DNA from 4 places in the Arthrobacter sp. 01L42 genome. Region 4 is predicted to be linked to each of the others. Evidence: riboswitches for the same ligand, from Rfam matches in the RefSeq annotation. Region 4 holds a riboswitch; each other region holds the start of a gene.
The links. Region 4 has a riboswitch for thiamine pyrophosphate ahead of AC1DN2_RS14030 (ECF transporter S component). Riboswitches for the same ligand answer to the same signal wherever they lie in the genome.
Positions count from the first base shown of each region.

Region 1: linked by a shared signal. The riboswitch ahead of AC1DN2_RS09510 (bifunctional hydroxymethylpyrimidine kinase/phosphomethylpyrimidine kinase) and the one ahead of AC1DN2_RS14030 (ECF transporter S component) in region 4 are both predicted to bind thiamine pyrophosphate.
Region 2: linked by a shared signal. The riboswitch ahead of thiO (glycine oxidase ThiO) and the one ahead of AC1DN2_RS14030 (ECF transporter S component) in region 4 are both predicted to bind thiamine pyrophosphate.
Region 3: linked by a shared signal. The riboswitch ahead of thiC (phosphomethylpyrimidine synthase ThiC) and the one ahead of AC1DN2_RS14030 (ECF transporter S component) in region 4 are both predicted to bind thiamine pyrophosphate.

Region 1 is NZ_JBFTSL010000008.1:162,182-169,258, reverse strand. Features, by position in the region: gene AC1DN2_RS09525 (flavodoxin domain-containing protein) at 1-518, opposite strand, end outside; gene AC1DN2_RS09520 (vitamin K epoxide reductase family protein) at 684-1,355, opposite strand; gene AC1DN2_RS09515 (Rne/Rng family ribonuclease) at 1,838-5,125, shown strand; TPP riboswitch at 5,274-5,371, shown strand; gene AC1DN2_RS09510 (bifunctional hydroxymethylpyrimidine kinase/phosphomethylpyrimidine kinase) at 5,441-6,988, shown strand.
Region 2 is NZ_JBFTSL010000010.1:144,122-151,198, reverse strand. Features, by position in the region: gene AC1DN2_RS11120 (thiazole synthase) at 1-492, opposite strand, end outside; gene thiS (sulfur carrier protein ThiS) at 498-734, opposite strand; gene thiO (glycine oxidase ThiO) at 731-2,041, opposite strand; TPP riboswitch at 2,035-2,155, opposite strand; gene thiE (thiamine phosphate synthase) at 2,182-2,880, shown strand; gene AC1DN2_RS11100 (ferritin-like fold-containing protein) at 2,918-3,592, opposite strand; gene AC1DN2_RS11095 (RNB domain-containing ribonuclease) at 3,631-5,124, shown strand; gene AC1DN2_RS11090 (DEAD/DEAH box helicase) at 5,507-7,077, shown strand, end outside.
Region 3 is NZ_JBFTSL010000001.1:397,016-404,092, forward strand. Features, by position in the region: gene AC1DN2_RS01670 (alpha/beta fold hydrolase) at 1-721, shown strand, start outside; gene thiC (phosphomethylpyrimidine synthase ThiC) at 718-2,523, opposite strand; TPP riboswitch at 2,519-2,626, opposite strand; gene AC1DN2_RS01680 (GNAT family N-acetyltransferase) at 2,701-3,201, shown strand; gene AC1DN2_RS01685 (amidohydrolase family protein) at 3,205-4,311, shown strand; gene AC1DN2_RS01690 (VOC family protein) at 4,387-5,262, shown strand; gene AC1DN2_RS01695 (hypothetical protein) at 5,699-6,136, shown strand; gene rpsP (30S ribosomal protein S16) at 6,355-6,780, shown strand; gene AC1DN2_RS01705 (RNA-binding protein) at 6,782-7,024, shown strand.
Region 4 is NZ_JBFTSL010000015.1:54,277-61,353, forward strand. Features, by position in the region: gene AC1DN2_RS14015 (UDP-N-acetylglucosamine 1-carboxyvinyltransferase) at 1-1,261, opposite strand, end outside; gene AC1DN2_RS14020 (energy-coupling factor transporter transmembrane component T family protein) at 1,422-2,225, opposite strand; gene AC1DN2_RS14025 (ABC transporter ATP-binding protein) at 2,222-3,886, opposite strand; gene AC1DN2_RS14030 (ECF transporter S component) at 3,915-4,562, opposite strand; TPP riboswitch at 4,629-4,772, opposite strand; gene AC1DN2_RS14035 (heme-degrading domain-containing protein) at 4,960-5,505, shown strand; gene AC1DN2_RS14040 (DUF4235 domain-containing protein) at 5,545-5,808, shown strand; gene mnhG (monovalent cation/H(+) antiporter subunit G) at 5,882-6,229, opposite strand; gene AC1DN2_RS14050 (MrpF/PhaF family protein) at 6,261-6,539, opposite strand; gene AC1DN2_RS14055 (Na+/H+ antiporter subunit E) at 6,536-7,077, opposite strand, start outside.

The sequences.
Region 1 (7,077 bases), on a different contig from region 4:
GACGAAGCAGGTTTAGCGAGTTGGGCCGTAATCTGATCCGTCCATTCGTCGACTGCCGCCCAGTCCCGCAAATCCCCAAATCGGCCGCCGGTGAGCCGGAACAACACCCGGAGCGGTGCCGGCATCTGGCCTGCCTGGTAGACGCCGGAGAAGAGTTTGTGGCCTCGAAGTGGAACTTCTTTGATCAGGACTTCTGCCAGACGTTCCTGTTGCATTGCCGCGCCGCGCCGGCGTATGGGCTTGGGCAGCGCATCCGCCATCCCTACACTGAAGGCCCAGACGGGCCGACTGGCCAACTCGCGGGCGTGGTGTTTGAAGAACAGCAAAGCCGGGGGCAGCCAGGCCTGGTTGTGGACGGCGCTGCCGACGACGACAGCCTCATAGCGGGAGAGGGCCCCGACGTCCTCCACGGACCGGCACTCTACCTCGCCCAGTGCACCCGCCATGCGGGATGCCATATGTTGTGCCATCTCCCGGGTGGAGCCCAGGGCGCTTGCGTAGGCAATTAGAACAGTCATCAAGAGGCCTCCGGTCTTCCTTCCTCCAGCCTTATGTAACCTGCGCGCGCGGGGTCGTGCCATAAGTCCCGACATGGGCCCGGACCCTCTCACCGAAGAGACGGCTAAGGCCAATGCCCAGCGCGAGCATTGGCCTTAACTGTCTCTTCGATGCGGTTGGGGCGTTTAGTAGCCGGAGGTTCCGATGAAAACCTGGATGAAGGCGAAGAAGATCGTCGCGACGACGGCGACGTACAGCAGCGCCGTAATGATCCAGCCGGAGTCGCCGATCACCTTGGTGGGACCGGCGGGCAGGGCAATCACGCCGTGGGAGATGTTCCGGACGCTCACCCAGACGAACAGCGGGATCATCACGGCCCAGACGATCATGCAGAACGGGCAGAGGATGTGGATGGCGTACAGGGCCTGGGACCAGAGCCAGACCACGAACGCGAAGCCCAGCGTCACGCCCGCCTGGAGCCCCAGCCAATACCACCGGGAAAACCGGGCGCCGGCGAGGATACCCATGGCCGTGGTGATGATCACGGCGAAGGCGACGATTCCGATGAACATATTGGGGAAGCCGAACACGGAACTCTGCGGTGTCTGCATGACCTGGCCGCAGGAGATCCACGGGTTCACGTCGCAGACCGTGACGTGGTTCGGGTCCTTCAGGACCTCCAGCTTCTCCAGCACCAGGGCCCCGGATGCGAGCCAGCCGATGACGCCGGTGATCAGCAGGAGCCAGGCGAACGGGCGGTCGCGGGTCATCGTGGGAAGGGGCCGCGCCGCGGGGGCCGGGCCGGAACCCGGTTGGTGCACGGTCGCGTCGCCGGCGGTGCTGGAGATGCTGGGCATGGAAATTGAGTCCTTTTTTAGTCGTCTTGACCGGGTGCTTCTTGCCCCGATTGTAACGCCGGAGGCTGAGCAGCGCCGGAGAACGGCCCCGGCCGCCGCGCCCGGCTGCACCTGTTGCACTTCCGGCCCCGCCTGCCCCTGCTTTCACGGCTCCTGTGAGACAATGATCGTGGCTGGAACCCGATCCACATCCGGATTCCGGTCCGGCGATTTTGTTTCAAGACCGCCAATGATGAGCAGGGAGCTGCGGATCCTCTGATTCCAGCTGTCCCGCAATGCCATTGGACGGCACCTGGTTGTGGCGTGTAGGTCAACGGGTTCCAAAACAATCTCGCCGGCCCTCCAGGGCTGCCGCACCCCACTGCCGGTGCGAACCTGAGGGTATCCAATTGACTTCTGTCAATGCCTGCGGGTGTTGACGCATATTTGCCCCAAGGGGCGCCGAATGTGGCGGCGCATCAGGGGCAGGAGTGTCGCCACATATGGATAATGACCAGGTAGTAGCCGGAAACGAAGAACTAGTAGTCACCGGGGAAGCGCAGGGAACTGCTGAAGCAGAGGCTCCGGTAGCGCCGAAGAGGGCCGTACGGACCCGCCGGAAGGCGCCCGTCGCCAAGGTCAACGCCGCGGAGGCGGCCGAGGCTGTCGCCGAAGCCGCGGCCCTGGCCGACGCGGCCGGTTCAGATGAGCCCGTCCGGGGCCGCCGTAAGCCGGCCAACGTCGAAGCAGCCGGATCTGAAACTGTTGAACCCGAAGCTGCTGTATCTGAAACTGCTGTATCTGAAACTGCTGCAGCCGAGACTCCGGCCAAGGCGCCCGCGCGGCGCACCCGGACCCGGAAAGCTGTAGCAGCCCCGGAACCGTTGCCTGCCTTCGCCGGCGACGCCGAAGCCGGCGCACCTGCCGCGGCAGAGGCCCCCGCAGCAGCTGGCACTGACGCAGCTGCCGCCGCAGAAGCCCCCGCACAAACGGCCGCAGAGACGGTTGCGGAAAAGCCGGTCCGGCGCCGCGCCAGCCGTGCCAAGGCCGCCCCGAAGACCGAAGACGCACCCGCAGCAACGCTCCCGGCCGAAGAGGCCCCCGCGGCGGAAGCACCCACCGCGGAAACCGCCGCAGCCCAGCCTGAAGAGCCGGAAGCCCGCCCCGAGGAAAGCCCGGCCGCGTCGCTGTTCATGGAACCGGGTGCCCTCACTTCCGTCATCTTCCAGGCCCCGGACCTGAGCACTGTGGTGCGTCCGGCCCCCGTTGCCGCCGCAGCAGCTGAGCCCGAGGACGAGGAAGGCGACGAGGACGAGGACGCCGGCAACCGCCGTCGGCGCCGCAGCCGCGGCCGGCGCGGCCGCACCCGCACCTCTGCCGAGTCCGACACCGAGTCGGAAGGCACCGAAGAAGAGGGCGACGAAGGTTCCGAGGTAATCCTTGAAGACGGTGTGACCTCCCGCCGCCGCCGCCGCCGTCGCCGTGGAGACCAGGACCTCGAGCTGACCGGCGGGGAAGGCGACGATCCGCCCAACACGGTGACCCGCGTCCGTGCGCCGCGTGCCATGGCCGAGGCGCCGGTGAACAACCGCGTCACATCCGTCAAGGGCTCCACCCGCCTGGAAGCCAAGAAGCAGCGCCGCCGCGAATCCCGCGACACCGGCCGCCGCCGTACCGTCATCACCGAGGCCGAGTTCCTGGCCCGCCGCGAGTCCGTGGACCGCCAGATGATCGTCCGCCAGCGCGACGACAGAATCCAGATCGGTGTCCTTGAAGACGGCGTCCTGGCCGAGCACTTCGTGTCCAAGACCCAGCAGGACTCCCTGATCGGCAACGTCTACCTGGGCAAGGTCCAGAACGTGCTGCCCTCCATGGAAGCCGCTTTCGTGGACATCGGCCGCGGCCGCAACGCCGTGCTCTACGCCGGTGAAGTGAACTGGGAGTCCGTCAACCTCGAGGGCAAGCAGCGCCGCATCGAGAACGCGCTAAAGTCCGGCGACTCCGTGCTGGTCCAGGTCACCAAGGACCCGGTCGGCCACAAGGGCGCCCGTCTCACCAGCCAGATCTCACTGCCCGGCCGGTACCTCGTGTACGTGCCCGGCGGTTCCATGACCGGCATCTCCCGCAAGCTGCCCGACGTCGAACGCAACCGCCTCAAGCGGATCCTCAAGGACCGCCTGCCCGAGGACGCGGGCGTCATTGTCCGCACCGCGGCCGAGGGAGCTTCCGAGGAAGAGCTGACGCACGACATCAACCGCCTCCGCGCGCAGTGGGAAGGCATCGAGAGCCAGTCGACGTCCACCAAGATCCTCGCCCCCGAGCTGCTCTACGGCGAACCTGACCTGACCATCAAGGTGGTCCGGGACGTCTTCAACGAGGACTTCTCCAAGCTGATCGTCTCCGGCGAGGAAGCCTGGGACACCATCGAGGCCTACGTCACCTACGTCGCGCCGGACCTCGTGGGCCGGCTCGAGAAGTGGACCAAGGACACGGACATCTTCGCGGCCGGGCGCATCGACGAGCAGATCCACAAGGCCCTGGACCGGAAGGTCTTCCTGCCCTCGGGCGGTTCGCTCGTGATCGACCGCACCGAAGCCATGACCGTGGTGGACGTTAACACCGGCAAATTCACCGGCTCCGGCGGCAACCTCGAGGAAACCGTCACCAAGAACAACCTGGAAGCGGCCGAGGAAGTCGTCCGGCAGCTGCGCCTGCGCGACATTGGCGGCATCATCGTGATCGACTTCATCGACATGGTGCTCGAATCCAACCGCGACCTCGTGCTGCGCCGCATGGTGGAGTGCCTGGGCCGGGACCGGACCAAGCACCAGGTGGCCGAGGTGACCTCGCTGGGCCTCGTGCAGATGACCCGCAAGCGGATGGGCACCGGGCTGCTGGAAGTCTTCGGCGAACAGTGCGAAACATGTGCGGGCCGCGGCATCGTCACCCACGACGAGCCGGTGGAGCACCGCCGCGCCAACACGGTCGCCGCGGAGCACTATGTGCCGCGCACCGAGGCGCAGCCTGCTGCCCGCCCGGAACGCAAGAGCCGTCGCCGCGGCCGGGGAGGCCAGGGCGGAGAGACCGCGCCGGCCGCACCCGCGCCCGTCCACGCCGAACCCACCGAGGCCGAACGCCACGCCAAGGCCGAGGCCACCCGTGCCGCGCTGGCCAACATCGCTGCCGCAGCGCACGCCGCGCACCTGCACGACGGGGAGGCAGCCGCAGCCAGCGACGCCGGGGCCCGCCAGGCCGCCGTCGACGCCGTCACGCAGCTCGCAGCCGCCGACGAGGCAGCCGGCCGCCCCGCAACGGTGCTGACGTTTGGCGGCGAGCAGGTGGCCCTGCCCTTCGTCGAGCACGCGGAGGACGCGCCGTCACCGGCCCTGACCCTGGACCTGCTGACCGAGGCCTTCGCAAACCTGGGCGAAGCCGAGGCCGGCAAGCCGGACCAGGCCGCCGGCCTGGCGGCCGGTCAGGCAGCAGCTGTTGCCGCACCGGAAGCCACGGCGCCCGAGGCGCCGTCGGCCGTCCGCGCTGCGGAGGCGCCGGCGTCACGCACAGCTGACACCACGACGCTGCGCGGCCGCCGCGGGCGCCGCAACCGGAGTGCCAGCCGCGCCCAGGGCGCAGCCAACGAAACCTCCGTGGAGCACCGCGAGGCAACCCGGCCGGCCGCGGCCGGATCGGTCCACGAGGCCAAGGCTCCCGCTGCGGCCGGGCCTGCGTCCATCCCGGCCGGCAACGAGCCGATCATCCTCGGCGTCGGCGTGCCGGCGTCGGAGCTGTAGTCCTCCGCGACTGACCACGTCCCCGTCCGGTCATTATTTCGACAGGTCGGGCCGCGGGTCCGGGTCATGGCAGACGTAACATACGTCCGCCCGGGCCCGGGCCCGCTCGTGCGTTAACGGGTCCTCCGGGTGGCAAGGGCTAGGCTGGAACACTGACACGGGGTGCCGGGCATCGGGCCGGCTGAGATCCAGACCCGTTGAACCTGTCCGGTTAGCACCGGCGAAGGGATGTCTTCCTTGTCCGCGAAATCGAATCCGTCCGAGTTCCTCCCGCCCAATTTTCTGCACAACGAGTCTCTGCCGGCCCCGCCGCGCATTCCCCGCGTGCTGGCCATCGCCGGCTCCGATCCCTCCGGCGGGGCCGGAATCCAGGCCGACCTGAAGAGCATCGCGGCGAACGGCGGCTACGGCATGGCCGCCATCACCGCCCTGACAGCGCAGAACACGCAGGGCGTGCGCGCCGTCCACGTCCCCCCGGCGGCGTTCCTCACGGCGCAGCTGGACGCCATCAGCGACGACATCGGCATCGACGCCGTCAAGATCGGCATGCTCGGTGACGCCGCCGTGATCGACGCCGTCCGCGGCTGGCTGGAAAAGGTGCGCCCCGCCGTCGTGGTCCTGGACCCGGTGATGGTCGCCACCAGTGGTGACCGGCTCCTGCAGGAATCGGCCGAGGCCGCCCTGCAGGCCCTCCTGCCGCTGGCGGACCTCATCACGCCCAACCTCGCCGAACTCGCCATCCTGCTCAAGGAACCCGTCGCTGCCGACTGGTCCGAGGCCCTGGCGCAGGGCAAGCGGCTGGCCGCCCTGACCGGCACCACCGTCCTGGTTAAGGGCGGACACCTCCAGGGCGCCGAGCCGGGGGACGGGTATGCCCACGACGCCGATGCCCACGACGTCGACGGCACCGGCGCCGGCACCGGCTGCCCGGATGCGCTGGTCAACACCGGCGGCCTGCTCGGCCAGGAAACGGTGGTGGTGCCGGGGGAGCGGATCGCGACGCGCAACAGCCACGGCACCGGCTGCTCCCTGTCCTCGGCCATGGCCACCGTGCAGGCCCGGGTGGGGGACTGGGAAGCGGCGCTGCGGGAAGTCAAGCCGTGGCTGCTGGGCGCGCTCCGCGAAGCCTCGGCCCTGGACGTCGGCTCCGGCAACGGCCCGGTCCACCACTTCCACCACCTGCAGCACCTCCAGGGCGGGCAGGGTCCGGCGGCGGGGGAGTTCGCCGCAGCCCTGCGCGCAGGAGCCGCGGGCCATCTTGAGGCGATCTACGCCCTGGACTTCGTCCGCGGGCTGGCCGACGGCACCTTGCCCGAGCACGAGTTCGCGTACTACCTCGCCCAGGACGCCATCTACCTCAACGGCTACTCCCGGGTCCTGGCCCGGGCCGCGGCGATTGCCCCCACCGAGGCCGAGCAGCTGTTCTGGGCCCGTTCGGCGCAGACCTGCCTGGAGGTCGAATCCGAGCTGCACCGTTCCTGGCTCAGCACGCGCCTCACGGCCTCCACCCTGGGCCCGGTCACGAAAGCGTATGTGGACCACCTGCTGGCCGCCTCGGTCTCCGGCAGCTATGGCGTCCTCGTGGCGGCGGCGCTGCCCTGCTTCTGGCTCTACGCCGAGGTCGGTTCCACGCTGCACCGGGAGTTCCTGGCCGGTGGCGCCCCCGGGGAGCACCCCTACGCCGGCTGGCTGCGGACCTACGCCGACGAGGACTTCGCCGCCGCGACCCGGCAGGCCATCGCGTACACGGACACGGCGGCCGGGCGGGCATCGGAGAGCGAGCGGCAGGCCATGGCCCTGGCTTTCCGGCAGTCATCGCGCTACGAAGTGGACTTCTTCGACGCGCCGCGGCTGTACGCCTGACGCGAGCTGGTCCGGACTACCGGTACGATGGTGGGGCACGGTTCCGGAAGTCGTTGCGGCAACACAGCTCAAGATGGTCAAGATCCCGG
Region 2 (7,077 bases), on a different contig from region 4:
CGCGCCGAGGTTTTCGAGCCGGAGGGCAAGCACGGGGTCGTCGTTCGTGTAGGCGAAGACCTTGAAGCCTCGGGCCACGAGCTGTTCGGTTGCGTCCACGAGTTCGACGGCGTCCGGCAGCAGTGTGTGCTCGTCGGCAATGACTTCGAGCTTGACCCAGTCCGTTTCCAGGGCCTCCCGCGCCAGCTCGGCGGTAAGGACGGCGTCCTTGGCGGTGAAGCAGCCTGCCGTGTTGGGCAGTACCCGGATCTGATGGTCCTCGAGCAGCTGGAACAGCGAGCCCGTCTCCGCCGGCGAATAGCGGCGTATCGCCACCGTGGTCAGCTCCGTCCCGGACGCCACCAGCGCCGCCCCGAGCCCGTCCAGGCTCGGCGCACCGCCGGTTCCCATGATGAGGCGGGAGCCGAGCCTTACGCCGTCGACCACGAACGGATCGGCCACCGCACCGGTCATGGGGACGGCCTGTGCTCCTGCGAACGTCGTCTCGTTCATGCTGGTCATCCTCCTTGGACTGCCGTGACAAGTTCGACGTCGTCGCCGTCGGCGAGCGCCGTGGCGTGCCACTGGCTGCGCGGCACCACTTCGGCGTTGCGGGCGACGGCGACACCGAGCTTCCGCCCGTCGGCGGCGCGGCCGTCGGGGCCGATGCTCCGGCCAGTGAGCTGGCTGACGAGTGCGGAGACGGAGGCGCCGTCGGCGACGCTCTGATCCGTTCCGTTAAGTCGGATGTTCATGCTGCTTCCTTCTTAGGGCTGTCCCCGGACGTAACCGGGATGCGGGAAAAACGGTCGGGGCGGAACCCGGCCCAGCGCGGGTCCGGCGTGAAATCCATGAGTTGCCGGCACACGGCGGCAGCGGCGGGGGTCAGCAGGACGCCGTGCCGGAAGAATCCTGTGGCGATAATGAGTCCCGGGACGTCGCCGCCGTCCGCTTGTGCGACCCGCCCCAGCAGCGGGGCATTGTCCGGGGTTCCGGGCCGCGCCCGCGCCGTGGCTTCCAAAAGCTCCAGCTCGGCGACCGCAGGCACCAGCTGCTGGGCATCCCGCAGCAGCTGGTAAATGCCGCCGGCGGAAACTGCGTGCGGATCCGACGGTCCATCCTCCCGCTGGGTGGCCCCGATCACCACGGTGCCGTCCTGGCGGGGGACGATGTACACCGGGATGCCGCGCACCATGCCCCGCACGGTGGCCGTGAGCAGCGGTTGCAGATGCGGAGGCACGCGGAGCCGGAGGATGTCGCCGTAGACGGGCCGCAGCGGCAGCGCCAGCCCGGCCGGTAGCTCCTCGAGCGCGGCGGCGCCGAGCCCGTTGGCGACCACGGTCTCGGCAGCCCGCACGGTACCGCCGCCGGCCAACCGCACACCCGCCACCTGTCCGTCCTGCCACAGCAGTCCTGCCGCGCGCCGCCGGACGAAGCTGCCGCCTTCCGCACCGAGCACGCCGGCGAGCCGGGTGATCAGCAGGCGGGGGTCCACCTGGTGGTCGGCCGGGATGTCGAAGGCACACGAGATGCCGGGACTCAGGAGGGGCTCCCGGGTGCGCGCCTCGCGCACTGTCAGTGGCTCCACGGCCAGGCCGCATGCCTTCTGGACTTCCCTCAAGTCCGCGAGGGCGCGCCGGTCCGCCGCGTCGGCCCCCACCGCCAGGGTCGGCGTCGTTAAGTAGCCGGTACCCGCCGGGGAATCCGCGCCGGCGGCACCGGCGTCGAGAGCCGCAGCGAATCCTGGCCACAACCGGGAGGCCTCAAGCATCAGTTCCAGGAGCTGTTCCTCCTGGTAGTGCAGTTCACTCACGGGGGCCAGCATGCCGGCCGCGGCCCAGCTGGCTCCGCTGCCGGGAGCATCATCGATCAGGACCACGGATCGGCCCGAGCGGATGGCCTCGAACGCGATGCCATGGCCGATCACCCCGCCGCCGATCACGGCCACGTCGGCAGTCGTATCCCCCGCGGTGATTCCCTCTGCGGTACCGGGCCCTGTGTCACAAACCTGGGCGGCGGCGTCATTTGCGGCTCCGGCTGCACGGCCTGCTCGTGTGCCCATGAAAAATTCCTTCCCTACGCCGGTACTAGCCGGATCAGGTCAAGCGGTCGGCTCTGACGCCCTCTCAGCCGGGCAGCGGCGACATGGCTGCTGCGGGCTCCCGCGGTATGCGCCCAGTTTAGAGGAACTAGGCTGGTCCCATGAGCCAGGACCCTCTCCACACCACCGCCCGCCTCTATCTCTGCACCGACGCCCGCAGGGACCGCGGCGACTTCGAGGACTTTGTGGACGCCGCCTTCGCCGGCGGCGTGGACATCATCCAGTTGCGCGACAAGTCGCTCGAGGCCTCCGAGGAGCTGGAACTGCTGGAGGTCCTGCACACCGCGGCGCAGCGCCACGGGCGGCTGTGGGCCGTCAATGACCGGGCGGACATCGCCTCCCTGTCCGGGGCTCCGGTGTTCCATGTCGGTCAGAAGGACATTTCGCTCGACGCCGCCCGCGGCTTTCTCGGCAAGGATGCCGTGATCGGCCTGTCCACCCACAGCCCGAAGCAGGTGGACGCCGCCATCGCTGCCGCGCCAGGCCGCAAAGGGCTCGATTATTTCTGTGTGGGCCCCGTGTGGGCGACGCCCACCAAGCCCGGACGCGCCGCCGTCGGCCTCGATCTGGTGCGCTACGCCGCCCAGGCGATCGGCGGGGCGGACGCGGAGGGAACCGGCAAGGTCGACGAAAGCGTGCTGCCGTGGTTCGCGATCGGCGGGATCGACCTCAGTAACGTGGAGCAGGTAGTCGATGCCGGTGCCCGGCGGATCGTCGTGGTCCGGGCGATCACCGACGCCACTGATCCGGCCCACGCCGCCGGAGCCTTGCTGGCGGCGCTGGACGCCGCCGCATCCTAAGCAGGTCCCCAGCCCGTAATGCCGGCCGGCACTGAAACTATCCGGCGAGACCCAGCTCCGTCATCCGGCGCGCGTGATTCGCTGCAAGTTCGGCCGCCAGGCCATTGACCAGCGCCCGGGCGCCGGCGTCGTCCAGCCCCGACAGTCCGCCGAGGAACGCGTGCTCAGCGCTGACACGCTGGGCGTGGTTCAGTACTTCCCCCAGCAGACGCCTGGCCCACAACGCCAGGCGCGACGCCAGCCGGGGGTCATCGGCCAGGGCCGCCTTGATGCGCGCCTGCAGCACGGCCGTGGACTCACCGGTGGAGCGGACCTGCCCGATCAACTCACGGGTCGCGGCGTCGACGTACCGGCCCACGACGCCGTAAAAGTCCGCGGCGACCGTGTCGATCACGTAGGCCTTCATGAGGGCCTCGTACCAGTCCGACGGGCGCGTGCGTTCGTGGAAGTGGTCCACCGAGGGCTGGAACGGCAGCATGGCGGCCTCCGTATCCAGGCCCATGTGTTCGAGCCGGATTCGGACGAGTTCGTAATGCTGGAACTCGACCACCGCCATCCTGCCCAGCAACGCACGGTCATGCAGCGTGGGCGAATACCGGGCACTCGAGGACAGCCGCTCGAAGGCGGAAAGCTCGCCGTACGCCAAGACTCCCAGCAGGTCGGCAAGGAAGCTGTTGTAGAGGGCAGGATCGTCCGCAGTTGCGCTCATCATCCAAGACTAATAGCGGAAATCGGGCTACCCTGATTTTCGTGTCACATCATCGCCTGACCCCCAGTGTCCACGAGCAGCAGAACCAGCTTGCCGGGGCACTCAAGGCGTTGCGCACCACGCTGGAACTGCCCGGCCCGTTCCCCGAGGATGTGCTGCGCGACGCGGAGGCGGCGGTGGCCGAGCACAAGCTCCCGGACCTTGACCTCACGCACGTCGAGTTCGTGACTATCGATCCGGCATCGTCCACCGACCTGGACCAGGCCCTGTTTATCGAACGGAGCAACGGCGGCTACAAGGTCTTCTACGCCATCGCCGACGTCCCCTCCTTTGTCGCCCCGGGCGGGGCGCTGGACGCCGAGACCCGACGCCGCGGCCAGACCTTCTACACCCCGGACGGCCGGATTCCGCTGCATCCGGAGATTATCAGCGAGGCCGCCGGCAGTCTGCTCGCCGGGCAGCTGTGCGCGGCGTTCGTCTGGGAGTTCGAGCTCGACGCCGCGGCAGAGGTCGCCTCGGTCCTCGTGCGCCGGGCACAGGTCCGCAGCCGCGCGAAGCTCAACTACAAAGGCGTCCAGGCCCAGCTCGACGCCGGCACCGCGGCGCCCGTGCTGCAGCTGCTGAAAGAAGTAGGCCTCAAACGGGTGGAACTGGAACGACTGCGCGGCGGCGCGAGCCTGAACATGCCGGAACAGGAGATCCAGCAACTGCCCGACGGCGGCTACCGGATCGTAGCGGCCCCGCCGCTGCCGGTGGAGGACTGGAACGCCCAGATTTCACTCATGACCGGGATGGCCGCCGCGGCGCTCATGCTCCAGGGCAAAGTCGGCATCCTGCGCACCATGCCCGCCCCGGACGAGGCATCACTGCGCCACTTCCACCGGCAGACCCACGCCCTCGGCAAGCCCTGGGACGGGGAAATGCGCTACGGCGAGTACCTGCGGACCCTTGACCCGACGGACCCCCGGCAGCTGGCCATTGTGCATTCGGCCGGGATGCTCTTCCGCGGTGCCGGATACACACCCTTCGACGGCACAGTGCCCAACGCCGCCGTCCAGTCCGCCATCGGCGCGGCCTACGCCCATTCCACGGCACCGCTGCGGCGGCTGGTCGACCGCTTCGTGCTGGTAATCTGCGAGGCCCTGAGCAACGGCACCGAAGTTCCTGCCTGGGCCAGGGCCGCGCTGCCCTCCCTCCCGGCGATCATGGCTACCTCGGACCAGTTGGCGGCAAAACTGGAGCGGCTGGCGCTGGACACCGTTGAGGCGGCCCTGCTCGTCAACCACGTCGGCCAGGAATTCGACGCTGTCGTCATCTCCGGTCCCAAGCCGGCCAAGGGCACCAACGGCACCAGCAACGGCAACGGCGGGAAGACCAACGGCAACGGAAACGGCCCGTCCGGGATCGTCCAGATCGCCGAGCCCGCCGTGACCGCACGCTGCCCCGGCGAGCTGGAACCGGGCACCAAAGTCCGGGTCCGGGTGGTGTCCTCGGACATCGTCACGCGGGAAATCCAGTTGGAGCTCGTGGGCTGACGGCCGGCTATCGGTCCGTTGACGGCCCGCTGGCCGTCCTCACGCCGTCCCCACGCCGTCGCCAGCCAGCGCTCCCGGCCGCCCTCCCGGTCACTTCCCGAGGCGCAATCACCCGCCCAGTCGAGGATCCACGCCTTGTACAGCTAGACTGAAGAGGTAGAAATGGATGCCCGGTCGTTGATTTCCATGATTTTCGAATTCAACAAGCCCGCCCCTACGCGATCTTGAGATACACCCGCTGGTCCCCAGTGCCAGCATTTAGATAGCCCGCGATCGGCTTCCACTGGAATTGCTTGCGCGCCTGAGCGTGCTCCGGAACGGCCACCACGGCCGGCCCCGTTGAGCAAGCAGCGCAGCCCAAAATGAATAAGGAAACTCCCCTGTGAGTGAATTGCACACGCACCAGCTTCTGACCGATGAGTCCGGCACGGAGACCATCGAGCCCGAAGAGACCATCATCTCGGACGAAAAGCCGCACGAGATTGCCGAGAAGACCTTTGCCGACTTCAATGTCCGTGCCGACATCGTGGAGTCCCTGGCCGACGCCGGCATCACCCACCCCTTCCCGATCCAGGCCATGACCCTGCCGGTCGCACTGGCAGGGCATGACATCATCGGCCAGGCCAAGACCGGTACTGGCAAGACCCTCGGCTTCGGCATCCCGGCGCTGCAGCGCGTCGTCGGCCGCGACGACGCCGGCTTCGACAAACTGGCCGTTCCCGGCGCCCCGCAGGCCCTGGTGATCGTGCCTACCCGCGAGCTCGCCGTCCAGGTAGCCAAAGACCTCGAAAACGCCGCCAAGAAGCGCAACGCCCGCATCGCCACCATCTACGGTGGCCGCGCTTACGAGCCGCAGGTCGAGGCGCTGCAGAACGGCGTCGAGGTTGTCGTCGGTACCCCCGGCCGCCTGATCGACCTCTTCAAGCAGAAGCACCTGAGCCTGAAGAACGTCAAGATCGTTATCCTCGACGAAGCCGACGAGATGCTGGACCTCGGGTTCCTGCCGGACGTCGAGACCCTGATCGCCGGCACGCCCGCGGTCCGCCAGACGCTCCTGTTCTCCGCCACCATGCCCGGCCCGGTCATCGCCATGGCCCGCCGCTACATGACCCAGCCGACACACATCCGCGCGGCGGACCCGGACGACGAGGGCCTGACCAAGCGCGATATCCGCCAGCTGATCTACCGTGCCCACAGCATGGACAAGGTGGAAGTGGTGGCCCGCATCCTGCAGGCCCGCGGACGCGGCCGGACCATCATCTTCACCAAGACCAAGCGCACCGCCGCGAAGGTGGCCGAGGAACTGGTGGACCGCGGTTTTGCTGCGGCCGCCATCCACGGTGACCTCGGGCAGGGCGCCCGCGAACAGGCGCTGCGCGCCTTCCGCAACAACAAGGTGGACGTCCTCGTTGCCACCGACGTCGCCGCCCGCGGCATCGACGTCGACGACGTCACCCACGTGATCAACTACCAGTGCGTCGAAGACGAGAAGATCTACCTGCACCGCGTGGGCCGCACCGGCCGTGCCGGCAACAAGGGCACCGCCGTGACCTTTGTCGACTGGGACGACATGCCGCGCTGGGGGCTCATCAACAAGGCCCTCGGCCTGAGCTACCCCGAGCCCGTGGAAACCTACTCGTCCTCGCCCCACCTGTTCGAGGAACTCGACATCCCCGCAGGCACCAAGGGCCGGCTGCCGCGCGACAAGCGTGTGCTGGCCGGGGTCGACGCGGAGGTCCTCGAAGACCTCGGCGAGACCGGCAAGAAGAACTCGCGCACCAGCGCAAAGGACGGCGGAAGGGACGGCAGCCGCACGAGCAGCCGTGACGGCGCCCGTGAAGGCAGCCGCACGAGCAGCCGTGACGGCGCCCGCGAGGGCAGCCGGACCGGCGGACGTGACTCGCGCCGCAGCGGCACCGAAGCCGGCGGACGCTCCGGCGACCGCCGTCGCCG
Region 3 (7,077 bases), on a different contig from region 4:
CGTAGTCTTCGTCCACGGGGACGGCAGCTTCGGCGCCGCCGCGTGGCCAAAACAGCACGGAATGGCGCTGGACTACGACGCCCTGTTCCTGCGGCGGCACGGGTTTGACGCCGTCGCGGAACCGCTCGAATCCAGCTTCGCCGCCGACGCCGCCATCGTGCTCGCCTCGCTGGCAGACGACGGCCGCGGCGAGGCCGGCGGCCATGTCGTGGCCCATTCGCAGGGCGCGATCGCTGCGATGATGGCCGCCGTCGAACGGCCCGACCTCGTCCAGTCGCTGACCCTGGTGGAACCGGCCTGCCTGTCCCTGACCGCGGAGCTCCCGGCCACCGCCGCGCACCGGGCCCTGATGCAGCCGCTCTTCGACGTCCGCCACAACCTCAGCGACGACGACTTCCAGCGAGAGTTCATCCGCCGCGCGTTCGCGGCGGACGCCCCCGGGGCCACGACGCCGGAGGCCCTCCGGGCTGCGCGCCGGCTCCGCCTGCAGGCGCCGCCGTGGGAAGCCCCGCTGCAGATCGTGCCGGGCGTGCCGACCCTGGTCCTGACCGGCGGCTGGGAACCGCTGTATGAGGAAATCGCCGGCTACCTGCGCGAGACCGGCGCCCTGCACCGCACGGCGCCGGGAGGGCACCGGCCCCAGGATTCAGCCGAAGGGGACCGGGCCATCCGCTCCTACATTGCCGAGGTCGGCCGGCACCAGCACGCCCGGGCGTCCTAGGAAGCTGCGGGTTCTCCCACCGAGGGCTGCGGCAGGTAGACCTTGCCGCCCGAGGCGAGGAACTCGTTGCTCTTCGCCCGCATTCCGGCCGCCATCTGCGCTAGGGCCGCCTGCGAATCTGCTGATCCGTATTCGTCCCGGATGTCCTGGCTGATCCGCATGGAGCAGAACTTCGGACCGCACATCGAGCAGAAGTGGGCTGTCTTGGCCGGCTCCGCGGGAAGCGTCTCATCATGGAAGGCCTCGGCCGTGACCGGGTCCAGGGACAGCGCGAACTGGTCCCGCCAGCGGAACTCGAACCTTGCCTTGGACAGGGCATCGTCGCGTTCGTGCGCGCCGGGGTGGCCCTTGGCGAGGTCCGCGGCATGGGCGGCGATCTTGTAAGTGATCACGCCCGTCTTCACATCGTCCTTGTTCGGCAGCCCGAGGTGTTCCTTGGGCGTGACGTAGCAGAGCATGGCGGTGCCGTAGCGGGCGATCTCGGTGGCGCCGATCGCCGAGGTGATGTGGTCATAGCCCGGTGCGATGTCCGTGACGAGCGGCCCGAGTGTGTAAAACGGGGCGCCCTTGCAGAGTTCCTGCTGGCGCTCCACGTTTTCCCGGACGAGGTGGAAGGGCACATGCCCGGGACCCTCCACCATGACTTGCACGTCGAAGTCCCAGGCCCGCTGCGTGAGCTCGGCCAGGGTGTCCAGTTCGGCGAACTGTGCCGCGTCGTTGGCATCCGCCGTCGCGCCCGGCCGCAGTCCGTCGCCCAGGGAGAACGCGACGTCGTAGTGTGCGAAGATCTCGCACAGCTCATCGAAGTGGGTGTACAGGAAGTTCTCCCGGTGGTGCGCCAGGCACCAGCCGGCCATGATGGAACCGCCGCGGGACACGATGCCGGTGACCCGGTTGGCCGTCAGGGGCACATACCGCAGCAGCACGCCGGCGTGGATGGTCATGTAGTCCACGCCCTGCTCGCACTGTTCGATCACGGTGTCCCGGAAGATCTCCCAGGTCAGGGCGTTCGCCTCACCGTTGACCTTCTCCAGCGCCTGGTAGATCGGGACCGTTCCGATGGGGACGGGGGAGTTGCGGATGATCCACTCGCGCGTGGTGTGGATGTCGTCCCCGGTGGAGAGGTCCATGACGGTGTCCGCGCCCCACTGCGTGGCCCACTGGAGTTTGTCGACCTCCTCGGCGATGGAGCTGGTCACGGCGGAGTTGCCGATATTGGCGTTGATTTTCACCAGGAACGACTTGCCGATGATCATCGGCTCGGATTCGGGGTGGTTGACGTTGTTGGGAATGATCGCGCGGCCCGCGGCCACCTCGCTGCGCACCAGCTCCACATCGCAGTTCTCGCGCAGCGCGACGAACCGCATTTCCGGGGTGATGACACCGTCCCGGGCGTAGCGCATCTGCGTGACGGTCCTGCCCTCAGCGGCCCGGCGCGGCACCGGCCGGCCGCCCCGCCACTCGGCCGACGCCGCACCGCGGCGCACCGCCGATTTGCCGTCGTCGAGCAGCTCCCGTTCACGGCCGGCGTAGGGTTCGGTGTCCGCCCTGGCCTCAATCCAGGGGGTGCGGAACGGCTCCAGCCCGCGGACCGGATCGCTGCCCGGTCCGGCAGTGCGGTACACCCGGAACGGCGGGTTCCGGATGCCGCCCGGGGAGGGTTCCAGGGCGATCTCGGTCACCGGCACGCGGATGCCGTGCTCCGGATCCGTGCTGAAGGCCAGCGAGTGGGACTTCAGCGACTGCGTGGTGGCTGCGGACTGAATTTGGACAGGGCTGTGCTGTGTCACTTGGGTGTTCACGGAAAAGCTCACTTCCTTCGCCGGCATTACCCGGACAGGTTCAACGGTCGCAGGCTGCGTCAGCCCGATCTCAGCCCCTGCAGGGGCACCCGTGTGGTCGTAGACGAAACTACCACGCACCTCCGGCCGGCCCTCGAGTGTGACGCGGACGGCGGACCGCGGTGTTAGCGTGGCACGGTGACTCTGCCCAGGGCCGTGCCCCGCATCCGGATGGCGACGCCGGAAGACCTCCCGGCGCTGCCGGTTCTCGAGGCCTCAGCAGACCGCATCCTCGAAGCGGAGCTGGGGAACCAGACGCTCCCGGCTCCGGAGTTGACGGCGCCGGTTGAGCCGCTCTTCATACTTGTCGCCGGAAACCCGCCCGTAGGGTTTGCCCGCGTTGACGAGGTCGGCGGCCAGGCCCATCTGGAACAACTCTCCGTGCAGCCGGACTCCGCCGGGCGGGGGATAGGACGGTCCCTGGTGGAGGCGGCCCTTGATGCGGCCCGGAGCCGTGGCTATTTATCGATGACGCTTTGCACCTTCGCAGGCGTCCCGTTCAATGCGCCGTTTTATGCGAGCTGCGGTTTCGAGGAACTCGCCCAGCCAGGACAGGCGTTGGGCGCCCTGCGGATCCACGAAGCGCAGCTGGGGCTGGACGGTCTTGGCCGGCGGATCGTCATGCGGATTAGGCTTTAGGTCATGACCGGCATCATCGAGTTCAGCGGCCCCATCCTCACCGCGGCGGACCAGGAACGCCGCGGGCTCTGGTCGGTGGGCGGCCTGCTAACCTTCCGCCGTCCGGCCGCCGCGCCCGACCTCGTGCTGGACGGCTGGGTCATGCCCGGCCTCGTGGACGCGCACTGCCACATCGGCCTCGGCCCGGGCGGGGACGTTACCGAGGACACCGCGGAATCCCAGGCCCTGGCGGACCGCGACGCCGGGACACTCCTGGTCCGCGACGCCGGCGCCGTCCACAACACACGCTGGCTCCAGCAGCGCGCGGACCTGCCCCGGATCATCCGCTCGGGCCGGCACCTCGCGAGGGCCCGGCGGTACCTGCCGGGCCTGGCCGTCGAGGTCGAGCCGGAGGATCTCGTCGAGGCCGTGCGGAAGCAAGCCCGCGCGGGCGACGGCTGGGTCAAGCTCGTGGGGGACTGGATCGACCGCGACGCCGGCGACCTCGCCGCCAGTTTTCCCGCCCGGACGGTCAAGGACGCCGTCCGTGCCGCCCACGATGAGGGGGCCCGCGTCACCGCACACTGCTTCGCCGAAGACACCCTGGATGACATGCTCGATGCCGGGATCGACTGCATCGAGCACGCCACCGGGCTGCTGCCGCGGCACCTGCCGCGCTTCCTCGAACAGGGTGTTCCGATCGTGCCCACCCTGATCAACATCGCCACGTTCCCGGACATCGCCGCCCGGGCGGCGGCCAAGTTCCCCCGCTACGCAGCCCACATGCGCTCGCTGTGGGAGCGCCGGGCGGAGCGGATCCTCGAAGCCCACGAGGCCGGGCTGGCGATCTATGCCGGTACCGACGCCGGCAGCGTGATCAGCCATGGCAGGATCGTGGACGAGATCCAGGCCCTGCACGCCGCCGGCCTTTCCGCCGCTGCCGCCCTCAACGCCGCGAGCTGGTCCGCGCGGACCTGGCTCGGCGCGGAGTCCATCGGTGAAGGGGCAAGCGCTGATGTCCTCGTCACGGCCGAAGATCCGCGGAGCAATCCGGCCACGCTCCGCCGGATCCGGCATATCGTGCTGCGTGGGCTGCCGGTAGACCGGGTGCCAGTCCATGTTTTGGAATAAATTGAAGCTTCAAGTAATTTATCTTTATGTAGAGTCGCCGAAGGCCGGTGGCTACAGAATCCACGGAGCATTGCCATGACCGCAGAAGCCAGCACCCAGGACCTCCTTCCTGCCGAACTCACCATGGGCACCGTGATGCTCAAGGTCGGCGACATGAAGCTCATGACCGACTACTACCAGCGCGCCCTCGGCCTGGAGACTGTGGCCGAACAGGACGGCGGGCTCTACCTTGGGCGCCAGCAGAAGCCGCTGGTGCATCTGGCGCCTGCCCCGGGCCTGAATCTACCTTCCCGCGGCGAGGCCGGGCTCTTCCACACCGCCCTCCTCTTCGAGGACCAGCACTCCCTGGCGGCCACCATCGCCACCGCGGCCCAGTACGAGCCCCAGTCCTTCACCGGCAGCGCGGACCACCTCGTCAGCGAGGCGTTCTACTTCAACGACCCCGAAGGCAACGGCATCGAGCTGTACTGGGACCGGCCGCGGGCGGCGTGGTCCTGGGAGGGCAAGAACGTCGTCATGGACAGTCTCGCCCTGCCGCCGCAGCGCTACCTGCAGCAATACCTGACCGAGGAGTCCGTGGCCGGCCAGCGCCAGGCCGCCGCCGGCGTCGGGCACGTCCACCTGCAGGTCGGCGACGTCCAGTCGGCGCATGATTTCTATGTCGGCACGCTCGGCTTCGAAAAGACCGCGGGCTGGCACGGCCAGGCGCTGTTCGTCTCGGCCGGCGGCTACCACCACCACATGGCCATGAACGTCTGGAACAGCCGCGGCGCGGGCCCCCGGCGCGACACGCTGGGCCTGGGTGAAGTCCTCATCGAGGTGCCCTCCGGCGACGACGTCGCGGCCCTGGCCGACCGGCTCAAGGTTGCCGGCGTCGAATCCCACCACACCGGCGCCGAGCTGCGCTTCGAGGATCCGTGGCGCAACCGGATCCGCGTCGCCGTGCGCTAGAAGTTCTCCCCAGGCACGCTGGTCGCTGGACATGTCCAGCGCGCACAGCTCCCCCCGGACATGTCCACTCTTCGCCGGCGGGAACGCTGGGCATGTCCACTGCTCGCGGCCGGGAATGGACATAGTGGCCATATGTCCAGTGCTCAGGGTCAGGGGAGGGCATGCCCATCGGGCCTTGGTCGGGTTCCCGGGCCAGCGAGGGACATGTCCACTCTTCGCCAGCAGGACACATGGGACATGTCCACTGTTCCCAGGCAGGACGTCGGAGCATGCCCATTGCTCGCAGCCGGGAATGGACATAGTTGCCATATGTCCAGTGCTCAGGGCCAGGGGAGGGCATGCCCATCGGGCGGGGCGGGGCCGTGCTGAAGCGGCTAGGCTGAAGCGACGCCGAAAACAGCGGTCTGCGGACCGCCGAACCCTAAGGACCAGCTGCATGGGATTCACCGAACTCTTTGTGTCCACCCACGAAGAAGCCCTCAAGCGCGCCGGCGCACTGGAAGGCGGCGGCCCGGCCGCCCCGGGCGCCGTCCGCATCCCGGAGATCAGCGATTTCGAGGTGGAGCGGCTGGGAGACCTCGCCGGCGTCGCCGTGCACGCCCCGGGCGCGGACTATGAACTGGCCATGGTCGACGTGGCCAGCGACTCGCTGCTTGGCGTCCCGGCGGCAATGGTCCGCACGCTGGCGGAACTGCTCAGCTATGAAACCGAAGGGGAGGGCGAGGTCCTGGAGGATGTCGCCGCCAACTGGGCGGCCGAGGAGGACATGCCCTTCGGCCCCGACGAGGCCCGGGACTACGTCCGCCGGATCGCCGAGCTCGCCGCCGGCGTCGACCCCGCCACCAGGTCCGGCCTCTACGTCTGGACGTCCTGACCGGCCCTCGAGGCCGCTTCCAGGCCGCGCGCTGGTGCGCCGGGCACGTGTCAAGTCGAAATCCTGCCGGTGATCTGGCACAATGAACAGGTACTCGATCTGCGTGGCCCCTCTCTCCGCGTCTGGATCTTGTCCTTTAGAACCCCCAAGTACGGCCCGCCCCACGGGTGCAGAACGTCGGGCTCGACCCCGTTTCAGAAACAGGAGTGACCACAAAAGTGGCCGTAAAGATTCGCCTTAAGCGCTTCGGTAAGATGCGCGCACCGTACTACCGCATCGTCGTCATGGACTCACGCTCCAAGCGTGATGGCCGTGCTATCGAAGAGATCGGCAAGTACCACCCGACCGAAGAGCCCTCGTACATCGAGGTCGACACGGACCGTGCCCAGTACTGGCTCGGCGTCGGCGCACAGCCGTCCGAGCAGGTCGCCGCGATCCTGAAGATCACCGGTGACTGGCAGAAGTTCAAGGGTCTCCCGGGCCAGGAGGGAACCTTGAAGACCAAGGCTCCCAAGGCTGCCTTCGTTACCCCGGAAAAGGGTTCCGTGATCATCCCGGAAGCCATCACCAAGAAGGCCAAGAAGGACGAAGCTGCCGAGGCTCCCGCCGACGCCGCCGAAGCAGAGACCACCGAGGCTGAGTAAATTGCTGGCAGAAGCGCTCGAACACCTGGTCCGCGGGATTGTTGACAGCCCCGAGGACGTCAAGGTCAGTGCGAAGAACAACCGCCGCGGGGAAACCCTCGAGGTGCGCGTTCATCAGGACGACCTCGGACGGGTGATCGGCCGGCAGGGCCGGACCGCACGCGCATTGCGCACTGTGGTTGCGGCGCTGGCGGACGGCGAGCCGGTCAGGGTCGACGTCGTCGATACCGACCGCCGCCGGTAACGCGTTCAGCACTACTTGTCTTGAGTCCGGCCCCTTCACCAGATAATGGTGGA
Region 4 (7,077 bases):
AGATGGCCCGGTTCTCGTAGACCCAGTCATGGATCATGGTCTGGCCGTGGGCGTTGGCGGCGATCACCGCGAAGAAGGGCAGGTTGTCGATGTTCAGCCCGGGGAAGGGCATGGGGTGGATCTTGTCCTCCGGCGCCCGCAGCTCCGAAGGCTTGGTGGTGACGTCCACCAGGCGGGTGCGGCCGTTGCGGGCAAAGTACTCCCCGGAAACTTCGAGCCGCTGGCCCATCTGCTCGAGCGTGGCGAGTTCGATTTCCATGAACTCGATCGGGACGCGGCGGATGGTGACTTCCGAGTTCGTCACGATGCCGGCGGTGATGAGGCTCATCGCCTCGATGGGGTCCTCGGACGGGAAGTATTCGATGTCGGCGTCGATCGACGGGCGGCCGGTGATCTTCAGCGTGGTGGTGCCAACCCCGGCGATGTCCACGCCGAGCATCTGCAGGTAGAAGCACAGATCCTGCACCATGTAGTTCGGGCTGGCATTGCGGATGATGGTGGTGCCACGGCGGTGGGCTGCGGCCATGATGGCGTTCTCGGTGACGGTGTCGCCGCGTTCGCTGAGCACGAAGGAGCGGTCGTGACCGTCCGACGGCGGCGCCTGCACCGCGTAGAACCCGGACTTCGCCTCCACGCTAAGGCCGAACTGGCGCAGTGCCTGCATGTGCGGCTGCACGGTGCGGGTGCCGAGGTCGCAGCCGCCGGCGTAGGGCAGCCGGTAGGTGTCGGCCTCGTCCAGCAGCGGGCCCAGGAGCATGATGACGCTGCGGGTCCGTCGGGCCGCCTCCACATCCATGGAGGCCAGGTCCAGGACGGCGGGGCGGCGGATCTGGAGGTCGTTCGCGTTGAGCCAGGTGCACTCGACGCCGATGCTGGTCAGCACCTCCACGATCCGGTTGACTTCCTCGATCCGGGCAAGCCTGCGCAGCGTGGTGGTGCCGCGGTTGATGAGGCTGGCGCACAACAGCGCGACGCCGGCATTCTTGCTGCTGTTGACGTCCACCGCGCCGGCGAGGGTGCGGCCGCCCTCGACGCGCAGGTGGGTCATCTGGGGCCGGCCCACCTTGACGATGCTGTGCCCGACGATCGCCTCCAGGCGCTGGATCATCTTCAGGCTCAGGTTCTGCTTGCCCTGTTCCATCCGGGCGATGGCGCTCTGGCTGGTGCCCAGCTCGGCGGCGAGTTGCCCCTGGGTCCAGCCCTTGGCGCCGCGCGCCTCGCGAAGCAGGATGCCTACGTGTTCAGCAGTCGGTTGAGTCATGCTCCCGAAAATATCACGCATGATTTATAAACCACGGCAATTCCGGCCGGAATGGCGCCAATCTCACACGGATACCCACGCCATGCGATAACCGGCAGGCCGCCGGAACTCCCGGGCCGCCCCGCCGGAACTCCCGGGCTGCCCGGCCGGCGGCGCCGGTCTACTGGCGGGTGAGGAAGACGAGGTTCCAGGTGCCCGCGCCGAGGGCCGCGGCGACGGCGGCGGCGGCGATGCCGAGCCCGCCCAGCAGCACCCAGGCATCGAGTCCGCTGAACGTGGAGGGCCGGGCCCAGGTCCGGGCGGCACCGCCGAAGCCGCGGGCCTCCATGGTTACCGCGAGCCGCGAGGCGCTCCGGATCGCCTGCACCAGCAGGCCGAAACTCTGGCCCAGCGTGGCGCGGAACCGCTGATAGGGGTTGCCGCTCGAGCCCACGCCGCGGGCCCGCCGGGCCATACCGATGGTCTGCCATTGCTCGGCCATGATTCCGACGAGCCGCATCGCGGCCAGGGTGCCCAGGACGAACCGGTGCGGCAGTTTCGCGTTCTGGGCCAGGGCGTCGGCCAGGTCCGTGGGGTCGGTGCAGCTCATCAGCAGCACCGCGGGCAATGCGATCGCGAGCCCGCGGAGCATGAAGCCGATCCCCAGCTGCAGGGAACCGGCGCTGACGGACCAGATCCCCGCATCGAGCAGGACGGGTCCGGAATCGGGCGCCAGGATGGCCGTGCTCCAGCCGCCCAACGCCGCCGCGAGGATCAGCGGCCAGCCGCGCTGCCACAGCAAGGCCACAGTCAGGCCCGCCAGCGGCAGGAGCAGCAGTTCGAACGCCAGCGCCACCGACGCCGACACCCAGTCAATGGAGAGCGCCAGGACCATGGTGATCAGGGTGACCGCCGTGAACTTGGCGAGTGGGTTGGCTCGGGTCAGCAGCGCATGGTTGCCGCGCAGGCTCAGAGCGTCCCTCAAGGCGAGGCCCCCTCCTGCAGCTCAAGATCCGGGCCGGGAGCGTCCGCGGCGGCGGTTTCCCGTGGCCGGAGGCGGAGTTCGGCACCGCCGAGGACGGCGCTGAATTCGGCGTCGTGCGTCACGGACACGACGGCGGTGCCGGCGTCGAGGAGCTCGGAGAGGAACGAGGCGAGTTCGGCCCAGGTATTGGCATCCTGGCCGAAGGTGGGCTCGTCCAGGACCAGCACCTGGGGGTGCGCCGCCAGCACAGTGGCTACCGAAAGTCGCCGCTTCTCGCCGCCGGAGAGCGTGTAGGGGTTGGCGTCCACAAGCTCCGTCAGCCGCAGCCGCTCCAGCAGTTCGTCCACGCGGTCTTCGCCGTAGCCGAGGTGGCGCGGGCCGAACATGAGCTCGTCGAGGACCTTGCCGGTAACGAACTGGTGCTCGGGTTCCTGGAAGACGGTTCCGATCCTGGCGATCAGCTGCTGGGCCTTCCACCGGTAGGGATCGGGTCCGGCGCCGTCGCGTACGCGGCCACTGGAGCGACCGCTGGAGTGACCGGTGGCGGGGCTGCTCAGCTCCGCCGTGGCCGAGACTGTTCCCGCGACGGGCCGCAGGAGACCGGCCAGCGTCAGCGCCAGGGTGGACTTCCCTGTGCCGTTCTGTCCGGTGATGGTCAGCGCCTCGCCGGCGCGGACCCGGACCGAGACCCCGGACTGGACCGGACGCGGCGCGATGGTGCGGAAGCCGTCGCGCAGCCCGGCCCGCCGCGGCCGTTCGCGGGACACCGCGAGCGCGTCGGCCGCGAGCAGAGTCTGTCCCGCGCCCCGCGCCGGTGTCCGCATCCGCGTCGCCGGGACGTAGCCCGGCACCCAGACGCCCGCACAGATGAGCATGTCCCGCGCCTCGGCCAGGACCCGGTCCGGCGGTCCGTCAATCAAGACCGCGGAGTCCGTGGCGGACTCTGGCTGCAGCACCACGATCCTGTCCACCAGGTCTTTCCAGACCCCCACCCGGTGCTCCACGACCACCAGCGTGGCGCCTGTCTTGTCCAGGCAGCGGCCCACAGCGTCGCGGACCTCCAGGACGCCCGCGGGGTCGAGGTTGGCGGTCGGCTCGTCGAGCAGCAGCAGCCCTGGCCGCATCGCGAGGATCCCGGCGAGCGCCAGCCGTTGCTTTTGGCCGCCGGAGAGGGCCGCCGTCGGGTGGTCCAGCGGCAGCTGTCCCAGCCCGACGTCGTCGAGGGCCTCTCGCACGCGCGGCCAGATCTCCGCCGCCGGGACGGCGAGGTTCTCCGCCCCGAAGGCGACGTCGTCGCCGAGGCGGGAGAGCACCACCTGCGTTTCCGGGTCCTGCTGCACCAGCCCGGCGCGGCCGCGCTGCGCCCGTGGCGCGGCACCGTCGATCAGGAGGCTGCCGGTCTCGTCTGCATCTTCGGCGTCGCCGGAGTCGCCGGAGTCGCCAGCCGCGCCGGCGCCGGCCGCGCCGTCGCCCAGAACGCCGGCCAGGGCGTGGAGCAGCGTCGACTTGCCGGCGCCGGAGGGCCCCAGCAGGAGCACGCGCTCCCCCGGCTGGATGTCCAGGTCAAGGCCGCTGACGGCGGGCCTGGTTCGTCCGGCATGCCGCCAGCCCCAGCCGCGGGCCGTGACGGCGGCCGGCCGGACGCCCGGTGAAGATCTCATGATTCTCTGCAGGATTCAGCGACGGGGCTCAGGAGAAGACGGGCTCCGTGGCGGCCTTGCGGGAGGCAAAGGAGCCCAGCACTCCGGTTTTCGCCAGGCCGCGGGTGGCGAGCCAGGCCAGTCCGCCGGCAATCACTGCGCCGGAGATCGTGGTGAAGACGATGTAGGCGAGCTTGTCGCCGGCTTCGTAGGCGATGTTCCAACCCCACGGCAGGAAGGAATCGTTCAGGCCGCAGAAGAGGCCCGCGCCGGCGCCGGCCAGCACGGAGACGGGCAGGTTGAACTTCTTGTAGAGGAAGGCCGCGAAGACCAGTTCGGCGCCGAGGCCCTGCAGGATGCCGGAGATCAGCACCGTGGTGCCGTACTGCGAACCCATGATGAGCTCGCCGGTGGCCGCGACGGTTTCGCAGAAGAGCGCGGCGCCCGGCTTGCGGATGATGAGCATGCCCAGCACTGCCGGGATCATCCAGCCGCCGGCGTAGAGTCCGCTCAACGGCGGGTAGACCGCGTTGACCGGAGTCGAGATCAGGTTCGCGCCCTGGGACCAGGCCCAGAAAATGACGCCGCCGGCAACGGCGATCAACGCGGCCACCACAATGTCCACCACGCGCCAGCTGTAGTTGCGCCGGGCGGATGAACGGCTGGCGGAACCATGCTGTGCTGAAATATCTGTCATGTCGTCCTCCTGAGGAACAGGAGGGGAGGGTGCGCCGGCCGGTCTCGGCTTCCGCCGCCCTCCGCGCATCCTGAGAACTCGACTCCCTTGCGCCGGTACTAACCGGATCAGGTTCGAGGGTCTGCGGCTGTCCGCACTCTCAGCGCCCACCAAAGGTTTCCCCGGATTGTTCCGGCGATGCCCGACGGCGGCGCTCCCCTGTCGTAATTATTTTCGCCCTTGTGGGCTGGCTCAGTTTACACCCGGACGGCCGGGATTTCAGTGGTGTGCCGTCACAATCGTGGACCGGACGGCGGCAGTCCCGGCGGCCCGGAAAACCCTCTTGGTAGAGTCGTCGTGCCGGACCCCCGGACCCGCCAGCGGGCGGCCTCGTCACCCACCGGAAAGCTGGAATATTTTGTCGCACACACCGGTCACCCAAGATCCCTCCGGGGAATACGATCCCGACTCCAATGAGCCGCAGCCGCGGGGTTCCCTGGCGGCGCTCATTGGCCGCGTGCTGGCCGAGATAGAGGCGCTCCAGTTCGCGTCGTTCAGCAAGGATGACGCCCTGGACCTCGGGCTCCTCCTTGTCGAGCTGGGCAGGCAACGCTCGCTGCCCATCGCCGTCGACATCACCAAAGGCGAGCAGGTGCTCTTCCACGCCGCGCTGGACGGCGCCACACCGGACAATGAGCGCTGGATCAACGCCAAAAAGCGCACCGCCATGCGGTACGAGGTCCCGTCCCTGCTGGTGGGCCTCCGGGCCCGCGCCGCCGGCGGAAGGATCGAGGACAACGCCTGGTGGGATCAGTCGGAGTTCGCCGCCCACGGCGGGGCGTTTCCCATCTACGTGCGCGGCACGGGCGCCGTCGCCGTCGTCACCGTCTCCGGCCTGCCCCAGAAGGCGGATCACGAACTCGTGGTCGAGGCCCTGCGGATGGTCCTCACCCCGGAACGCTAGGCTAGGGGAAAACCGTTCCCGTCCCAAGGAGACCGAAGAATGAACATCCTCATCAAGCTGCTCGGCACCGGCGTCAGCCTCCTGGCCGGCTTTGCCGGCACCAAGCTGGTGGACACCATGTGGGAAAAGTCCACGGGCAACAAGCCGCCCAAGGGCCAGGAGGACGACGTTCCCACCACCCTGCGCTCGGCCCTGACATTCGCCCTGATCTCCGCCTCGGTCAGCGCCATCATCCAGGTGCTCGCCAACCGCGGCACCCAGCGCGCGATCACCCGCTTCGCCAAGACCCAGGACGTCGTCTGACCTGACCCGACCGGCCGCGGCGCCCGCCGCGGCCGTCGAATGCCCCGGACGGGTCCGCCTGGCCGGACGGGGCTCAGCGGTCGTCGTCGTCCGCTCCGTGCGTGGCCGCCTGCTGGGCGGCCTTCTGGACTACCGCCTCGAGCTCGTCGGAGCTCAGCAGCTCCGGGTGCAGGTGCTTGGTCCGGTAGCCGGCCCGACCCACCATGTGAGCGGACACGGGGACGGTGAGCAGCTGGAAGAGCCAGGCCACCAGCAGGACGGGCCACACCGACCAGGTGCGCATCTGCAGGCCAAGGGCCGCCAGCAGCAGGAACAGGCCGAGGACCTGCGGTTTGGTGGCCGCGTGCATCCTGCTCATGAGGTCCGGGATTCGCAGCAGCCCGATGGCGGCCGCGAGGGACATCAGGGCTCCGGTCACCATGAACACGGCAGAGACGGCGTCGATCACTGTGTCAGGATTCACGGACGCCCTCCCGCCTGTCGGCCACGAACCGGGCCACGGTGACCGAGCCGACGAATCCGATCAGGGAAATCGCAACGAGCAGCATCAGGTTGTTCAGGTGCCGGTTGGCGGCCATGTCGATGCACAGGGCCGCGCCGAAGATGGCCAGCAGCACGTCGGCGGCCAGAACCCGGTCCAGCAGCGAGGGCCCCCGCGCGATCCGGACGATCGCCCCCGCGGCGGCCAGGGACAGTACGACGGCGGTCACCGTCAGGACGGTCTGCATCATGCGGCGGTCTCCTGTGTCAGGGCGGAAAGTTCGGCTTTGGTCCCCATGATCCGGATCAGCCCGGCCTCGGTGTCCCGGACCTCTTTGCGCAGCTTGGCCGCGTCCTCGGCATTGCGGACGTTGATGCCGTGGATGTAGAGCGTGGACGTCGACCTGTCCACCTCCACCACGAGGGACCCGGGAATCAGCGAGATCACGTGCCCGGTGGCCGTGACCAGGAGGTCCGAATGGCTTCGGAGCGGCACGGCTACGACTGCGCTGACCACGTTGGGGCCGCGGACCACGGCCAGGTACAGGACCTGGAAGCTTGCCGCGACGACTTTTCCGAGGAAGATGAGGGCGAACGGCACGGCGCGGAGCACGTTGAAGCGGCCGCCGAGTTCCACCGGGGGCAGATAGAAAATGCGCGCCACGAGCACCGCGATGAGGGCGCCGAAGAGGAGATTGCCCGGGCTGAAGTTCTGCCAGAGCGCGCCCCAGACAAAGACGAGCCAGACCAGCAGCGGCAGTTCCTGGCGCAGCGAGATCCTTTTCCGGT